2 regions of the Devosia sp. 919 genome follow, and region 2 is predicted to be linked to the other one. Evidence: predicted binding sites of a transcription regulator. Region 2 holds the regulator's gene; the other holds the start of a gene.
What was found. Region 2 encodes LexA, which represses DNA repair genes until DNA is damaged. Its sites were predicted from a motif close to TGTTCNNNNTGTGTTCNG; they were not measured.
Positions count from the first base shown of each region.

Region 1: the regulator LexA is predicted to act here: its motif matches at 2,207-2,224, upstream of ruvC (crossover junction endodeoxyribonuclease RuvC).

Region 1 covers NZ_JABAOL010000001.1:3,197,689-3,203,147, reverse strand. The annotation lists gene HRQ64_RS15515 (TIGR00282 family metallophosphoesterase) at 1-327, shown strand, start outside; gene HRQ64_RS15510 (YebC/PmpR family DNA-binding transcriptional regulator) at 400-1,146, shown strand; gene HRQ64_RS15505 (GGDEF domain-containing protein) at 1,163-1,954, opposite strand; gene ruvC (crossover junction endodeoxyribonuclease RuvC) at 2,266-2,772, shown strand; gene ruvA (Holliday junction branch migration protein RuvA) at 2,769-3,386, shown strand; gene ruvB (Holliday junction branch migration DNA helicase RuvB) at 3,526-4,524, shown strand; gene ybgC (tol-pal system-associated acyl-CoA thioesterase) at 4,558-4,950, shown strand; gene tolQ (protein TolQ) at 5,161-5,459, shown strand, end outside.
Region 2 covers NZ_JABAOL010000001.1:2,269,026-2,274,484, forward strand. The annotation lists gene HRQ64_RS11145 (2-dehydro-3-deoxygalactonokinase) at 1-125, opposite strand, end outside; gene HRQ64_RS11150 (IlvD/Edd family dehydratase) at 340-2,169, shown strand; gene HRQ64_RS11155 (NUDIX domain-containing protein) at 2,855-3,220, opposite strand; gene lexA (transcriptional repressor LexA) at 3,262-3,975, opposite strand; gene glp (gephyrin-like molybdotransferase Glp) at 4,084-5,286, opposite strand; gene moaC (cyclic pyranopterin monophosphate synthase MoaC) at 5,283-5,459, opposite strand, start outside.

The DNA.
Region 1 (5,459 bases), 930 kb from region 2:
GGGCACTTTCTCGATGGGCGGGCGAGTCTCGTCGTCGGCACCCACACCCATATCCCGACGGCTGACTTGCGCATTCTCAAGGGCGGCACGGCGCTGTTGGCGGATGCCGGCATGTGCGGGGACTACGACTCGGTGATCGGGGTGGACCCCGACGAGCCGCTGAACCGGTTCCTCACCGGCATTGCCAATGGCCGGTTCACGCCAGCCGAAGGGGAAGCGACCTTGTGCGGCGTGGCGGTGGAAACCGATCCGCGCACGGGACTGGCGGTCAAGGTGCTGCCGGTGCGGGTGGGCGGGGTGCTGGCGCAGGCGCTGCCGGAGTTCTAGCCCGCTTCACATTCGCGCCGAGCTTGCCTATAACGCGCCACCACAACAACACCACACCCCAAGGACTGACCGATGGCCGGCCATTCACATGCCAAGAACATCATGCACCGCAAAGGCAAAAGCGATGCGGTGCGTTCCAAGGTCTTTTCCAAGCTGGCGCGCGAAATCACGGTGGCCGCCAAGATGGGAATGCCCGATCCGGCTTTCAATTCCCGGTTGCGCCTGGCGGTGACCAATGCGCGCGCCCAGTCCATGCCCAAGGACAACATCGATCGCGCTATCAAGAAGGCGATCGGCAGCGACGGCGAGAACTATGACGAAATCCGCTACGAGGGCTATGGCCCAGGTGGCGTCGCGATCATCGTGGAAACGCTGACCGACAATCGCAATCGCACCGCCTCCAATGTGCGCTCCTACTTCTCCAAGAATGGTGGCGCGATGGGGGAAACCAACTCGGTCGGGTTCATGTTCGACAAGGTTGGCGAGATCACCTATCCGGCAAGCGCCGGCAGTGCCGATGAGATCATGGAAGCCGCCATCGAGGCAGGCGCCGATGACGTCGAAAGCGACGAAGAGGGCCACTATATCTACACGAGCTTTGAGGCGATGGTGGAAGTGGCCGCCGCGCTGGAAAAGGCACTGGGCGAAGCAGAATCAGTCAAGGCCGTGTGGAAGCCGCAGACCAATACCCCCATCGATGCCGACAAGGGCGCGACGCTGATGAAGTTGATCGCTACGCTCGAAGAAGACGATGACGTGCAGAATGTTTATTCGAACTTCGAGATGAGCGACGAGGACATGGCCAAGCTGGCCGACTAAGCCTCGACAAGGTTCCTCAGGCGCGTTGCAGGGCCTGGGGGAAGAACTGATCGGCCGCGACGATCGTCACGCGATTGCGGCCGGTTTGCTTGGCGTCATAAAGGCGCTGATCGGCAACCCGGAACAATTCGGAAAAACCGATGGCGCTGCCGAACACAGCGCCACCAATGCTGACGGACAGGGCTTGTACGGTGCCGCGCGGCACGAATTCAGCTTCATTGACCGCGCTGCGGATGCGTTCGGCAATAGCGCGAGTGATGTCGGCATCGACGCCCGGCAGGAACACGCCAAATTCCTCGCCGCCCATCCGCCCCACCAGATCTCCCGCCCGCAGCACCGAGCGGATCGCCCGGGCGATCACCGTCAGGGCAAGGTCGCCGGCATCGTGGCCGAACCGATCGTTGATGGATTTAAAGTTGTCGGCGTCGATCACTAGCAAGGCACCGCCCGGGGTGCTGCCGGCGCGCGCCAACTGCGTCGTCACCTGGGCGGTGAAGGCGCCGCGATTCAGACAAGAGGTGAGGCTGTCCGTGCGGGCGACCATGCCCAGCCGGCGATTGGCAATGGCAAGGCGCCGCAGCCGCAAGCTCAGGAGAAAAAGCAGCGGCACGCCCAGGAAGATGGGTAGCACCGTAGCGCTGATCATCGCCCGTTGCAGCGCTGCACCACCTAGATTTTCAAATAGCAGGGCATTGAACCCGACGGAAACCAGGACGCAGCCCAAGGTGCCGAACACGGTCCAGCGGGTGACGCTCGACCAGGTACGTGAGCCGCTCCCCCCGATGCTATCCTGACAAGGGCTAGCCATTGGCTACCCACCTTTCCGGGCGCTGCCCATAGGTGGTGAGCGCAGAAGCGAGCGAGTGCCCAGGGCGGGATAACGCGGTCAGGCGCGGCAATGCACAGAAGCGTCGCGGCGCCAAAGGGGCGCAGCAAACCAGGTCACAGCTCATAAGTTAATGCCCCTTCATGAACATTGCCGAACCTAGAAGGCGCTTCTTGAAAATGGGGTTTGTGCAATGGGTGGAATTTTACGCGTGTCGCTTCTTCCACAGGGCTCCGTTGCTGCTTTGTTCACTTCTGCTTGGTAGGAGAAGCGCCTTCAGGTATGGGTGAAACATGACACCACCAGTGCGAATCATCGGCATCGATCCAGGACTGCGGCGCTGCGGTTGGGGGGTAATCGAAACCCAAGGCAACAAGCTGCAATTCATCGCCTGCGGCACGGTCACTCCGCCCACGGAAGGCGAATTGGCGCAGCGCCTCGCGGTCCTTTTTACGGAGTTGTTGGACCTGCTGGAGCGGTTTGCGCCCGATGAGGCGGCGGTGGAAGAAACCTTCGTGAACTCGGGACCACGCTCGGCGCTGATCCTGGGACAGGCGAGGGGGGTGGCGCTGATGACGCCGGCCCATCGCGGCATTCCGGTGGCGGAATATGCCACCAATCTCGTCAAGAAATCGATCGTAGGCACCGGGCACGCGGAAAAGGAACAGGTGGCGCTGATGGTCAAGACCTTGCTGCCCACGGCCAAGATCAAGGGCGCCGACGCGGCCGACGCGCTCGCCATCGCGATCTGCCATGCCCATCATCGGGTTGCGGCGCAACGGGCACGGATGAGCGCATGATCGGCAAGCTCAAGGGTGCCGTCGACAGCTTTGGCGATGATCATGTGCTCATCGATGTGGGAGGGGTCTGCTACGAGGCCTTTTGCTCGTCGCGCACTTTGCAGGGATTGCCCCGGGTCGGGGAAGCAACCGTGGTGTTCATCGAAACCGTGGTGCGCGAAGACATGATCCGGCTTTATGGCTTTGGCAGCGAAGCCGAAAAGGGCTGGTTCAACCTCCTCATGACCGTGCAGGGCGTTGGCGCGCGGGTGGCGCTTGGGATCCTGTCCGCCCTGTCACCATCGGAATTGTCGAGCGCTATTGCACTAGGTGACAAGGCGATGATCGGGCGGGCCAATGGGGTTGGGCCCAAGCTGGCGTTGCGATTGGTGACCGAGCTCAAGGGCAAGGCGCCGCAGGGCGGGGGCATTGACGCGGGCACGCTCGGGCTGCAGACCGCCTTAGGCGAGGGAACAGCTAGCGGGAATGTAGCCGATGCAGTTTCCGCTTTGGTCAATCTGGGGTATTCGGGGGCGCAAGCTTCCGCCGCCCTGGCGCGGGTTGTGGCCCGTGAGGGGGATGATACCGCGACCGAAAAGCTGATCCGGCTGGGCCTGCGCGAGTTGAGCCAGTGATGGTCTTTCCGAGCCGCTCCGCCGCCAGCGCTGAGCCGGCGAACATGATGTTGGAGACAGCCATGGTGCTCCCGCTAACGCAAGTCAGGGCATCCGTTTGACCGATCTTACTTCTCCCGTTGCCGGGCGCGATGAGCCACTGGATGTGGCACTGCGCCCGTCCGGCTTTTCGGAATTTGTCGGGCAGGCGGCGGCGCGTGCCAATCTTGAGGTGTTCATCGAGGCCGCCAAGAAGCGCGGTGCGGCGCTCGACCATGTGTTGTTCGTTGGCCCACCAGGGCTGGGCAAGACCACGCTGGCGCAGATCATCTCGCGCGAGCTTGGGGTGGGTTTTCGCGCGACTTCGGGCCCGGTGATCGCCAAGGCCGGGGATCTGGCGGCACTCCTGACCAATCTCGAAGATCGCGATGTGCTGTTTATCGACGAGATCCATCGGCTCAATCCCGCGATCGAGGAGGTGTTGTATCCCGCGATGGAGGATTTCCAGCTTGACCTGATCATCGGGGAGGGGCCGGCGGCACGCTCGGTGCGGATCGATCTGGCGCGGTTCACACTGGTGGGCGCGACGACGCGGGCGGGCTTGTTGACCACGCCGCTGCGGGATCGCTTCGGCATTCCCGTGCGCCTCAATTTTTATACGCCCGAAGAGCTGGTGCAGATCGTGCAGCGCGGCGCCCGGCTGTTGGGCACGCCGATGGCGCCCGACGGCGCGCTGGAGATCGCGCGCCGTTCGCGCGGGACACCCCGCATTGCCGGCCGGCTGTTGCGGCGGGTAACGGATTTTGCGCTGGTCGAGGGCTCGAGCGAGATCACGCGGGCGATTGCCGACAAGGCCTTGTTGCGGCTCGACGTGGATGCCCGCGGGCTCGATCAACTGGATCGGCGCTATCTGACGATGATTGCCGATTTCTATGGCGGGGGGCCCGTAGGGATCGAGACCATTGCCGCAGCGCTGAGCGAGCCGCGTGACGCGATCGAGGAGATTGTCGAGCCTTATCTGATCCAGCAAGGTTTCATACAGCGCACTTCTCGGGGGCGAATGCTGACGGGCACAGCCTTCCAGCACCTGGGCAAGAGCGTGCCGCAGGGCTTTATCGGGACGCAAGCAACCTTGTTCGAGGAGCCCGAGGAGCCGTGAGCCGGAAGATCCGCCAGATCAGCCGGTTGCGCCATGGCTGAGCCGCATGTTTTTGCTGTTCGGGTCTATTATGAGGACACCGATTTCTCCGGCAATGTGTACCATGCCGCTTACCTCAAGTTCATGGAGCGGGCGCGCACCGAGTTGCTGCGGGCGCAAGGCATCCACCATGCCGAACTGGGCCGGGAAGGGCTGGCCTTTGCCGTACGTAGCATGCAGCTCGACTTCCGGGCGGCCGCGCACATCGATGATGTGCTGCGGGTGGAAACGCTGGTGGCAGGGGCAAGCGGCGCGCGCCTGCAGTTGAGCCAAGGCGTGTGGCGCGACGCCGAACTGCTGGTCGATTCCCAGGTCGTCGTGGTGGCGATCAACATGGGCGGCAAGCCGACACGGCTGCCGGCAGCACTGCGCGCCCTGGCCGATTAGCGCGGCGTGGCGTCGCATGGCGGCGGTGGGCGGTTTGTTAACCTCTTCTTGACCATAATCGAGTCACAGAAAGAGTAGTACTTGCACCGGTGCTCTCAACGCTCCGTTAGGCAAGGCTTTTCTCTTAATTTTGACAGATTTGGGCCCCATCGCCACGGGTGCACGGGCCGGCAGCAAGAGGCCAGCCAGAAGGATCACGACATGGAAGCCATGGATGCGGTGGGCGCAGTAGCGCCGCACACGGACTTATCTATTTGGGGCCTGTTCTGGGCGGCCGACTGGATCGTGAAGTCAGTGATGCTGGGCTTGCTTGCGGCCTCGGTCTGGTGCTGGGCCATTATCATAGACAAGACCCTCACTTATCGCCGCATGCAGGCGGAGATGAACCGCTTCGAGCGCACCTTCTGGTCGGGGCAATCGCTGGAGGAGCTGTACCAGCAGCAGTCCGAGCGCACTTCGGGTGGGCTAGGCGCCGTGTTTGTTGCCGCAATGAAGGAATGGAAGCGCAG
Region 2 (5,459 bases):
GTCAGCTTGCCCATGCCTTGGTCGGATTTGCGCGAAACGATCACCGTGCCATCGGCACTCAGGCCCCAAGCCCGCAGGTTGGAGGTGCCCCAATCAACCCCGACCCAATCAACAAATTCACTCATGCTTGCCCCTCTTGCAGTCCGCCCCGCACTTTCGGGCAAACCTAGTCGCTGCGCTGGCCTGCGCCTAGCCGATTCGACGCCGCCCGGTTGCCCTGCGAGCGCAAGGGGCGACGAAATCCAACAGGATTGGCGTTCACTCCTGCAACTAACATGCTAGAACTGTAGCAAACAGCAGCCTGTATTCGCCTCGGCGGAACTATTGAGGAATAAGGTAATGACGGCAGACAACAGCTTCTCTTCCCCCAATGGGCAGGGCAGCGCGCCCAAGAAGCTGCGCTCGCGCGCCTGGTTCGACAATCCCGAGAACCCGGACATGACCGCGCTTTATCTTGAGCGCTACATGAATTTCGGCGTATCGCGCGAGGAATTGCAGGGCAACAAGCCCATCATCGGCATCGCCCAGACTGGCTCGGACCTCAGCCCCTGCAACCGCCACCATATCGTGCTGGCCGAGCGCGTGCGCGAAGGCATCCGGGAAGCCGGTGGCATTGCCATCGAATTTCCCGTGCATCCGATCCAGGAAACCGGCAAGCGCCCCACCGCCGGCCTCGACCGGAACCTGGCCTATCTTGGGCTCGTGGAAGTGCTTTATGGCTATCCGCTCGATGGCGTGGTGCTGACCATTGGCTGCGACAAGACCACCCCGGCCATGCTGATGGGTGCGGCCACGGTCAACATCCCGGCGATTGCGCTCTCGGTCGGGCCGATGCTCAATGGCTGGCACAAGGGCGAGCGCACCGGCTCGGGCACCATTGTGTGGAAGGCGCGCCAGATGATGGCGGCCGGCGAGATCGATTATGCGCAGTTCATCGAGCTGGTGGCGTCTTCGGCGCCGTCCACCGGCTTCTGCAACACGATGGGCACGGCAACCACGATGAACTCGCTGGCTGAGTCGCTGGGCATGCAGCTGCCGGGTTCGGCGGCAATTCCCGCGCCTTATCGCGATCGCCAGGAAATGGCCTATCGCACGGGCAAGCGCATCGTCGACATGGTGCATGAGGACCTCAAGCCCTCCGACATCATGACCAAGGACAATTTCATCAACACCATCGTGGTCAATTCCGCGATTGGCGGGTCGACCAACGCCCCGATCCACATCCAGGCGATCGCCAAGCATATCGGTGTCGAGCTCGACCTGCAGGACTTCCAGACCTATGGGCACAAGGTGCCGCTGCTGGTGAACCTGCAGCCGGCCGGCGAATATCTCGGCGAGGATTACTACCATGCGGGCGGCGTGCCGGCGGTGGTCAACGAGCTGATGAAGCAGGGGCTGATCCGTGAGAATGCACCCACCGTCAACGGCAAGACCATCGGCGAGAACTGCCGCAACACCCCCATCCAGGACGAGAAGGTGATCCGCCCCTTCGAGCAGCCGCTCAAGGAAGAAGCCGGGTTCCTGGTGCTGCGCGGCAATCTCTTCGATAACGCGATCATGAAGACCAGCGTGATCTCGCCCGAGTTCCGCGAGCGCTACCTTGCCAATCCCGAGCATCCCGGCATGTTCGAGGGCAAGGCCGTGGTGTTCGATGGTCCGGAGGACTATCATCACCGGATCGATGATCCCTCGCTCGATATCGACGAGCACACGCTGCTGTTCATGCGCGGCGCGGGCCCGATCGGCTACCCGGGGGCGGCCGAAGTCGTCAATATGCGGCCCCCTGCCTACCTCATCAAGAAGGGTATCCACGCGCTGGCCTGTATTGGCGACGGGCGCCAATCCGGCACGTCGGGCTCGCCCTCGATCCTCAACGCCTCGCCCGAAGCGGCAGCGGGCGGCAACCTTGCCATCCTGCGCACGGGTGACCGGGTGCGGATCGACCTCAACAATGGCACCGCCGATATCCTGATTTCGGACGCCGAGATCGCGACGCGCCGGCAGGAACTGGCGGAAGCGGGCGGCTACAAGTACCCCGCGCACCAGACGCCCTGGCAGGAGATCCAGCGCGGGCTGGTCGACCAGCTCGGCAATGGCGCCGTACTCAAGCCAGCAGTGGCTTACCAGCGCATTGCCCAGACCTATGGCGTGCCGCGCGACAACCACTAGGGCATAAGGCCCAACGACTTCGAAATCCCCGCTTCGGCGGGGATTTCTGTTTCCAAGGCACGGCGAAACTCCGGTCGGCGCGAGGCCTCCGGTTGGGAGCGGCGTTGGCGAGGCATTGCCTCAAAAAACGTTGCGCAAAACGGAAGCTCCGCCCCGCCAACAGCGACTGGGTGCCGACGCCCGCGCCCTCCTGCGGCGCATGCCAGATTCCGCGGATGTCGAACTAAACCCTGGCGGGCACCGCTGCCTGCGCCACATCAGGGTTCCGATGGCCAGTGCAGCTGCCATCGCGATTCTTCACCCAAGACCACCGGACGATAGAGGTCCACGGCTCTTGCGGACACCGGCCGGATCGCGGCGACCCACGATCCCCCAGCCTCCGCGCACCAACCACTCGTCATGATCTCGCTTGGGTGCGCGGATGAGGAGACTATGCGGGTGATCGGCGCGGGCGGGGATAAGTTATTGTCGGGGGGTATGGGGCTTGAGCGGATTGCGCGCTGGAGGTGGCCAGCTGGGTCTAACGTCACTCGCGGAGGAGGGGACTAAACCCCCACCCCGGTCCTCCCCTCAAGGGGGAGGGTGAAGGAGGGGGCACACAGGCGCTGGTCTGGTGCGGCTGATGAGGACCCTAGGGCGGCAATCGAGTTCCGTCGAAGAGATTGTTTCTTGGCCGATTCCGGCTTTAGGCGTGGCGAGCGATGTGGGCGAGGGCCCGCTGGAACATGGGGTGCCATTCGGGGCCCGGTTGGCGCTCGAGTGGCCACCAGAAGAACTCGAACCAATGACCGCCATCATCATGGGTGAAGTGGCGCCAGTGTTCGGCCAGGGGAGCCAAGGCGATCACCACAACAAAGTGCCAAAGCTGTTTATCTGCAATGGCACTACTGGAAGGCAGGGTGCGCGAAACTTCTGCCTGCAGGCCAGACTCCTCTGCGAGTTCACGCAGGGCACCGATTTCAATCGGCTCGGGGCCTTCCCGTGTTCCTTTCACCAGCTGAAAGCCAGCCAAAGGATGCCTGAACGCCAAGCACTGGCGTTCTTGCGCCACCACTCGCAGCAGGACAGGACAGAGTTTTTCGACCCTGGGCGTCAATATTTACGCAGCAGGCCCACCAGGCGGCCCTGAACCTTGACGCGGTCGGGCGGGAAGATGCGGGTTTCGTAGGCGGGATTGGCCGCTTCAAGCGCGATGGTGTTGCCCTTGCGACGCAGCCGCTTGAGGGTGGCTTCCTCGTCATCCACCAGGGCAACGATGATCTCGCCGGTCCCGGCAACATCCTGGCGACGGATCAGCACGGTGTCGCCATCGAAAATGCCCGCATCGATCATCGAATCGCCGCGCACTTCCAGCGCATAGTGCTCGCCCGGGCCAAGCATTTCGGGTGGCACCGAGATGGTGTGGGAGTGGCTCTGGATGGCCTCGATGGGCGTACCGGCGGCGATCCGACCCATGACCGGCACGGCCACGGGGCGCACATAATCATCGCTCCAGCCCGAGCGCGGCGGCGGAGCGGCAACACGGCCCAGATTGCCTTCGATGACGCTGGGCTCGAAGCGGGCCTTGCGGCCGCCGAGCGCGGGGTTCATCGAATCGGGGAGTTTGAGCACTTCCAGCGCCCGCGCGCGATTGGGGAGGCGGCGGATGAAGCCGCGCTCCTCAAGCGCCGTGATCAGGCGGTGAATGCCCGACTTGGAGGCCAGATCCAACGCGTCCTTCATTTCGTCAAACGAAGGGGGAATGCCGCTTTCCTTCATCCGCTCATGGATGAACATCAGCAGTTCATGTTGCTTTCGCGTCAGCATCGGAGCCCTTCAATCGCAGAATCGGAACAAAGACTGAACGAGCATAGGTGTTCCAGTTATGTTCTGCAATAACGCTCATGGGTGGAGGCGAAAATTCTTTGGCTCTGCCTAGAACCCGTCCAGCGGAATGGCTGGAACGAGAGCGCCAGCCGGCTGGCCGGGATCGTATTCAGGCTGCACCAGCAGCATATCGGCGCGGGCCAGCGAGGAGGTATGACCGCTATCGGTTTCGCTGATGGGGAGCACGCCCGCACCTCGGCTTGAATGCACGCTTTGGGCACGCATGAAGTGGCGCCGGGCGGTATTGGGCGGCGTGGGCGCAAGGAGCGGCAGGTGCCAGGGGGCGGGTTCGGCGACGCCGAGCCAGCGCCGCAGCGCCGGCTTGATGAAGACGGCGGCGGTCACCATGGCCGAAACCGGATTGCCAGGCAGGCCAAACACCAGGGTTTTGCCCAGAGTGCCGAACATCAGTGGCTTGCCCGGGCGCATATTGATGCGCCAGAAATCAAGCTGCACGCCGAGACTCAGCAGGATTTCCTGCACGATATCATGGTCGCCAACACTCGCGCCGCCCGTGGTGATGACGAAGTCGGGCGCTTCGGCAAAGATGCCGGCAAGGCGCTCGGCAAGCGCCGCCCGGTTGTCGGGAGCGATCCCGTAGTCGCGGATCTCTGCGGCGTAAGGCGCAAGGAGCGGCCGCAAGCCGAAGCTGTTGGAGGCAACGATCTGGCCCGGTCCGAGAGCGGTGCCGGGCAGCACCAGTTCGTCCCCGGTGGCAAGGAGCGCGATGCGCGGCTGCACGGCAACGGGCAGCGTCGGGCAATTGGCGGCGGCTGCGACGGCCAGTTGCATGGGGGTGAGGCGAGAGCCTCTCGGAATCAGCTCCTGTCCCTGCCGGAAGTCGTGGCCAAGCGGGCGAATGCTGCGCCCCACGGGAGGCTGGGCGGCAAAGCTGACGCGATCGCCGGTGCGGGTCGCTTCCTCCTGCATGATCACGGCATCCGCGCCGGGGGGCACGGGCGCGCCGGTGAAGATGCGCACGCAGGTGCCCGGGGCGATATCCGCGCCAAAGCCGGCGCCGGCCTGTGCGGTGCCCACGACTTCAAGGCTCGCGCCTGGCACGATATCGGCGGCGCGCACGGCATAGCCATCCATGGCGCTGGCGGGGAAAGGCGGCTGGTCATGACGGGCGAGCAGGGGCTCGGTCAACACCCGGCCGGCGGCAGCTTCCAGCGGCACCGACTCGGTGCGGGCGGGGGGCACGCGGGCGAAAATGGCCGCGAGGGCGTCTTCAACCGGGAGCAGGCTCATGGCGCGCGCTGGAAATCGCCGGACTTGCCGCCCGATTTTTCGAGCAGACAGATCGCGGAGATAACCATCTCGCGGTCGATGCCCTTGGCCATGTCGTAAAGCGTAAGGGCGGCGGTGGAAGCCGCCACGAGGGCTTCCATTTCCACCCCGGTCTGGCCGGTGGTTTCGGCAGT